Regions from separate parts of the Pinirhizobacter sp. genome, predicted to be linked through region 2. Evidence: riboswitches for the same ligand, from Rfam matches in the RefSeq annotation. Region 2 holds a riboswitch; each other region holds the start of a gene.

Region 1 (2,185 bases), on a different contig from region 2:
CGAGGTTGCCGCCCACCACCTGCTGCGACCGGCGGGTGAAGTTGCCGTAGTCGCCGTCGTACTCGATGTCGCCCTTGCTGCGCAGGAAGCTGCCGGACAGCACCACATCGTTGTCCCAGCGGTATCCACCGGAAAGCGCCGCGTTATAGGTGCGGTAGCCGTCCTTGTCGGGCTGGTCGGCGAAGCAGCCGGCGCCGGCATCGGCTGCGCCGACTTTGCAGGCGTTGATGCCGCGCGTGTACTGGCCACCGAGGCTGGCGTTGTACCAGCCGTGATCAGTGCCCCCGGAGATGCCCGCCTGGCCGTCGACCAGGTTATGGCTGCCGGCGGTAAGCGCCAGCGAGGGCGTGGGCGCTTCACCGGCCTGGCCATGGCGGGTGAAGATCTGCAGCACGCCGCCGATGGCGTCGGCGCCGTACAGGCTCGAACGCGGGCCGCGGACGAACTCGATGTGGTCGATCTGCTCCACCGGGATCTGCTCGAAGGCCGGCAGCCCTGCTGCCACGGTGCCCACGCGGACGCCGTCGATCAGCACCAGGGTGTGGGAGGAGTTGGTGCCGCGCACGAACATCGAGGTCTGTTGGCCCAGTCCGCCGGCATTGGCGAAGTTCACGCCGGGCAGGCCGGTGAGCAGATCCTGCACCGATTGCGGCTGCAGGCGGTCGATGTCCTGGCGGGTGATCACCGTTACCGGTGCCAGGGTGTCGTCGATCGGGGTGGCGGTGCGGGTGGCGGTCACCACCACCGTTTGCAGGTTTTGCGTTTGCGGGTCGTCTGCGGCGTGGGCAGCGGTGGTGGCGGCAAACAACGCCGCGGCAAGCAAGGTCTTCTTCATGAGGTTATGCGGGTCCCGGGGTTCGAACGGACCGGCGGCACGAAGGAAGGAATGGAACGAGGTCGCGCACGGGCGCGGGCCAGGTCCGGCTTCGCCCTCCGCGAGCCACCAGCAGCTTCAATCCGCTTGCGCGGATATCCGGGCCGGTCTCCGGGCTGGCGAACGTCGGGACCATCGATCCCGAGGGGAACGGCACCTTCCCGCACTCATCGTGCAGTGGCGTCTTGCCGTTCCTTGCGTCGCTTACCGTTGCGGGGGCAGCGCCGGATTCTCACCGGCTTCCCGTTTCATCCCTTGGGTGAACACCCTAAGGACACCTGGACGGGGCGGATGGTAGCAGGTTCCCCAAACAAGGCCCGATTAGTCGCAGCGCTGGCAGGCGCCGCCGATCCAGGTCTCATACACGGTGTAGTCCTCGTTCAGGGCAACGAGATCCGCGCGGTAGCCTGCGGTGACCTTGCCGAGGTTCTTTTCCAGGCCCAGGAAGGCGGCAGGGAAGGTGGAAGCCATGCGCGCGGCCTCGGCCAGCGGCACGCCCACCATTTCCACGGTGTTGCGCACCGCCGTGGCCATGTCCAGGGCGGATCCGGCCAGAACGCCGCTGGCCGTCTGGCACACGCCATCGCGGGCGGTGATCTTCTCGCCATTGAGGATAAAGGACGGATCGGCCGCCCCTACCGGCGGCATGGCGTCGGTCACCAGGAACATCTTCTGCCGCGGCTTGGCCGCAATCGCCACGCGCAGGGCCGCCGGGTGCACATGGTGGCCGTCGACGATCAGGCCGCACCAGCTGTGCGGATCTTCAAGCGCGGCGCCGACCACGCCGGGTTCGCGGCTGGTGAACGGCGTCATGGCATTGAAGAGATGGGTAAAGCCGCGCACGCCGTTATGCAGGGCATCGCGCATGGTTTCGTAATCGGATGCCGTATGGCCGGCGGCCACGATGACGCCAGCCTCGGTGAGCTGGCGCAGGGTATCGATGCTGGCGCGTTCCGGGGCCAGGGTCAGCAGGGTCACGCCGTTGTGCTTGCCGGCCAGCATCGCGATGTCGTCCATATCCACCGTGCGGAACTTCGCCGGGTTGTGCACGCCCTTGCGCTCAGGTGCCAGGAACGGGCCTTCCAGGTGGATGCCAAGCACACCGGGCACGCCCTCTTCGATGGCCGCGTTCACCGCTTCGATGGCCCGGCGCATCACATCGACATCGTCGCTGATCAGGGTAGGCAGGAAGCCGGTGGTGCCGTAGCGGCGGTGCGCGGCGCCGATGGTGCGGATGGTTTCCACCGTGGGCGCATCGTTGAACAGCACGCCGCCGCCGCCATTGACCTGGCAATCGATGAAACCGGGCAA
Region 2 (2,185 bases):
CGCGCCCTTGCGCTTGCCGCCCTGGTTTACCGCGGCCACCGAAGCATCGAGCGTTTTCAGCCAGGGCACCAGTCCATTGGAATGGCCATTGGTGCCGCGGATCAGCGAGCCGCGCGAACGGATGCGCGAATACGAAAGGCCGATGCCGCCGGCAAACTTCGACAGCTGGGCTACATCGCCGTACTTCTGGTAGATCGATTCGAGCGCATCCTGCGGCGAATCGAGCAGGAAGCATGAGGAAAGCTGTTCGTGCGAGGTGCCGGCGTTGAAAAGCGTGGGCGAACTTGCCAGGTATTCCAGCGCCGAGAGCATGCGATAGAGTTCCAGCGTCTCTGTGATGTCATTGCCGCCAAGCGCGCAGGCGATGCGCATGAAGAAGTACTGCGGAGTTTCGATCACCAGGCGCTTCTGCGGATGGCGCAGCAGATACCTGTCGTACACGGTGCGCAGGCCGAAGTATTCAAAACGGCGCGATGCCGGGGCATCGATGGCGTCGTTGAGCTTGCGCGCATTGGTGGCCACGAAACTGCGCAGCCGCTCGTTCAATATCCCCAGTTCCGCGCCGCGCCCGATCGACTGCGAAAAGCTCTGGATTTCCTGGCCCGACACCTCCTTGTCGATGAAGGCCGACAACAGGCGCGCAGCGAGCTGGCCGTACTCGGGCTCTTCGGCGGTGAGCGCGGCGGACGTACGGATGGAAAGCTGGTCGAGCTCCTGCGTGGTGGCGCCGTCATACAGGCCGCCAATGGTCTTCAGCGCCACGCGCATCGGATCCACGCCGAACAGGCCTTCGGCGCTGCGGGTGACCGCGCGCACGATCTTGTTCACGTCCACGCTTTCGGTGCCGCCATTGCGCTTGGTCACGCGCATCTGGCCAGGGCTGTGGGGAGGCGTCAGGTTGAAATCAGGCGGCGTGGCCCCGGACGGCGCCGGGCTTCGGTATGGAGCCGCGAGCGGTCGGTCGGTGGTGGAGGTGGCGTTGGCGGCGACGATGGGGTCGGCCGCGCTTTCGCGCGTGGAAAGATCAAGTGGCTGCATGGCAAGGCCCTGGCAAGACGTTCGATGGCCTGCTCCCGCGCGCAGGGACCGCAACGTGGCGAGAAGCAACACGCGGAAGGGACGCGCAAGTGCAGGCAACGGCGCCCGCCTCGCAACGCGCTTCCCCGCGGAAGCCGTCACCACTAACCATCGCCGCTCTGGCGCTGGTTGCTGGCAGGTCTTCGGACTCGTGGCGGGCCCCTTCAAGGGGTTTTCCTAGCCGTCGCTTCCCGATCCGATCGCGGACCAGTGCTTGTGACGGGTTCGTTTCCACTTACCGCTGCGGGGCAGTCCCGGATTCACACCGGATTCCCTATTAAGCCATGGCCGAGAAACTGGACAGGGCACCAACGGATCACAAGATATAGGTGACCGATGGTAGGGTCAACACAAGTTATGGTGTTTTTGCGCCGCGCGCCGGAGGTGCTTGATGGATAAAGGAAACCACGTCGCCGAGTACCGGCTTCTTCGCCTGCAGAGGGGTAGACAACGCCAGTACGAGGCCCGAGTGACTTATCCCCGGATATAATTTCAGCAATACCGGCTCCCCATGGGCCTTCATGACATCGGCCAGCGAGTTGGAGTTGTGTACGTCCACTTCCTTATCGGCCAGGCCATGCAGGAGCAGCATCGGCGGTTCATCTCCGTCCACGAAATCGATCGGCTGGGCGCGATGCTGCTCAGATGGCAAATGGCCGAACATGCCCAGCATGTCCTTCTCGTTTGACGCGATGGGCACGAAGTCGTACACCCCGGCCAGGCCGATGAAGCCGGCCAGCTCCCGCGTGGTCATGCCCTGCGCCTGTAACCAGTGGCCATCGGTGGCAAGCAATCCGGCGATGTGTCCGCCAGCGGAGTGGCCCATGATGAACAAGCGCGAGGCGTCGCCGCCGAATTCCCCGGCATGGGCATGCGTCCATGCAACGGCGCGGGCTGCGTCAGCCATGAAGCCGTCCATCTTCACCCGGGGATATTTCCGGTAATCGGGAATCACCGCGACGATGCCGCGCGAGGCCAGCGCCGTACCGACGAAGCGATACCACTGCCGCTTGCCGCCGGTCCAGCTTCCGCCGTAGAAGAACACCACGACCGGTGCATTGACCGCGTCGGCCGGCCGATAAACGTCCAGCTTCAGGCCAGTGGACGG
Region 3 (2,185 bases), on a different contig from region 2:
CGACGCCGGGCATCACTACACTCCCGAGCTTGCTTCATTCGAGGCCGTGGAACCGGTGGAACCGGTAGAAGGCGCCGCCACCGCCTGACCATCAACGCAGCTGGCTATCCTTGCTGCCACGCCGGTTGAACAGGCGGGCACCCGGTTCGTCATCGGCTGCCTGCTGACAGGCCACGCACAGGCGAACGCCGGGAACGGCCTTTCGCCGTGCCGCGGGAATCGGCGCGTCACATTCCTCGCATCGCTCAAGGCCAGGGCCACCTTTGAGCTGGCGGCGCGCACGCTCTACCGCGTCGTTCACCGTCGCGTCGATCTGGTCCTGCACCGCGCCATCACCTGCCCAGCCGGTTGCCATGTCGCCTCCGCTTTATTCTTTGCACCAACGGTCCTGATATCGGGGTGAACCGATACGAATCAATCCGTTGCGGCTATCCACGGATAGTACGCCCCTGCCAGTTTGACCTTTCATCCGTGCAGGCGTAACTTACGCCTCGTCGTGGTTTGCATCTCTTCATCAAGATAAAGAGATGTAATTAAAAGGGAAGTCCGGTGCGGCCTCACGGCCCATTCCGGCGCTGCCCCGCAGCGGTGTGTGGAAACGAACTTCGCCACAAGCACTGGCCCAACAAGGGCCGGGAAGCGGCGAACAGTAGGCAAGGCGCGATGCGCCTTTCGTCCACGAGCCCGAAGACCTGCCGCGACCAGGGAGTGATCCCTGTTTTGACCTGGAGCTTCCGCGGGGAGGCGACCGGAGCCATGCGTTGCGGCCCTTCGGCGCCGTGGCGCGTTCCTCCGTGCGATCCCTCGTGTTGATCCGGCTCGCCCGCGGGGGCGAAGGTCGCTGGCGTGGCGGGTGCGTCCTTTTCCAGGGTCGCCTTGCGCGCGGTTCCTTCGTTCCTCTTCATCACGCATGAGAGGAAACGCTACACATGACCAACATTGCCAACCTTGGATTCCCGCGCATGGGCGCCAGGCGAGAGCTCAAGCGAGCGCTGGAAGTCTATTGGGCCGGCGGCGCCGAAGCCGAAGCCCTGCAGGACACCGCACGGGAACTGCGGCATCGCCACTGGACCCTGCAGCGCGACGCCGGCGCCGACATCGTGCCGTGCAACGACTTTTCGCTTTACGACCATGTGCTCGATACCGCCTTCCTGTTCGATGCCATTCCCGAGCGCTATCGCGCCCTCGCCGATGCCGATCCGTTAGCCGGCTACTTCGCCCTGGCCCGCGGCACGCAGAAAGATGGCTTCGACTTGCACGCGCTGGAGATGACCAAGTGGTTCGATACCAACTATCACTACCTGGTGCCGGAGCTGACCGGCGACCAGCAGTTCCGCCTGCGCGGCGACAAGCCCATCGCTGAATTCCTTGAAGCCAGGGCGCTGGGCCTGCAGGCCCGCCCCGTACTGCTGGGGCCGGTGAGCTTTCTCCTGCTGGCCAAGACAGTCGATGGCAGTGACCGCCTGGATCTGCTCGATCGCCTCTTGCCGGCCTATGCGGAACTACTGGGCAGGCTGAAGGCCGCCGGCGCCGAATGGGTACAGATCGACGAGCCCTGCCTGGTGCTCGATCTGGATGCCGACGACCATGCGGCGTATCGACGTGCTTATGCGGCCCTGGCCAAGGTGGACCGGCCAAACCTGATGCTGGCGACCTACTTCGGTGATGTTGGCGACAACCTCCCTCTGGTGCGGGAACTGGCCATCGATGGCCTGCATATCGACCTGGTGCGCGCGCCCGGCCAGCTGGATACCGTGTTGCTGGCATGGCCGCGGGACCTGGTGTTGTCGCTCGGCGTGGTGGACGGACGCAACGTATGGCGCGCCGATCTCGACCGCGCCCTTGTCCTTGCCCGGCACGCGCGCGATGCGATCGGCTCGGCAGCCCTCCAACTGGCGCCCTCGTGTTCGCTGCTGCACGTGCCGATCGACGCTTCGCTGGAAAACGCGCTGCCGGAAGACATCCACGAGTGGCTCGCCTTTGCGCGCCAGAAGATTGAAGAACTGCGTGTGGTGGGCGATGCCCTGGACGGAAAGGTCCAGGCACAATCCGCGCTGCTCGATGCACGCGGGCGCCAGGATCGCCGCCGTCACTCGGACAAGGTGCATCGTCCGGACGTCACCGCCCGACTGGCCGCGATCGGTCCATCAGCCACGCGTCGTCAGTCCGCCTACCCGGAGCGCCA

Evidence for each region. Region 2 has a riboswitch for cobalamin ahead of VGM61_RS09240 (ribonucleoside-diphosphate reductase subunit alpha). Riboswitches for the same ligand answer to the same signal wherever they lie in the genome.
Region 1: linked by a shared signal. The riboswitch ahead of VGM61_RS06005 (TonB-dependent receptor domain-containing protein) and the one ahead of VGM61_RS09240 (ribonucleoside-diphosphate reductase subunit alpha) in region 2 are both predicted to bind cobalamin.
Region 3: linked by a shared signal. The riboswitch ahead of metE (5-methyltetrahydropteroyltriglutamate--homocysteine S-methyltransferase) and the one ahead of VGM61_RS09240 (ribonucleoside-diphosphate reductase subunit alpha) in region 2 are both predicted to bind cobalamin.

Annotation. Positions count from the first base shown of each region.
Region 1 is NZ_DASYDG010000017.1:7,916-10,100, reverse strand. It holds gene VGM61_RS06005 (TonB-dependent receptor domain-containing protein) at 1-835, opposite strand, end outside; cobalamin riboswitch at 960-1,171, opposite strand; gene nagA (N-acetylglucosamine-6-phosphate deacetylase) at 1,196-2,185, opposite strand, start outside.
Region 2 is NZ_DASYDG010000026.1:107,945-110,129, reverse strand. It holds gene VGM61_RS09240 (ribonucleoside-diphosphate reductase subunit alpha) at 1-1,038, opposite strand, end outside; cobalamin riboswitch at 1,195-1,405, opposite strand; gene VGM61_RS09235 (alpha/beta hydrolase) at 1,433-2,185, opposite strand, start outside.
Region 3 is NZ_DASYDG010000004.1:9,713-11,897, reverse strand. It holds gene VGM61_RS01150 (hypothetical protein) at 1-88, shown strand, start outside; gene VGM61_RS01145 (DksA/TraR family C4-type zinc finger protein) at 92-355, opposite strand; cobalamin riboswitch at 481-714, shown strand; gene metE (5-methyltetrahydropteroyltriglutamate--homocysteine S-methyltransferase) at 930-2,185, shown strand, end outside.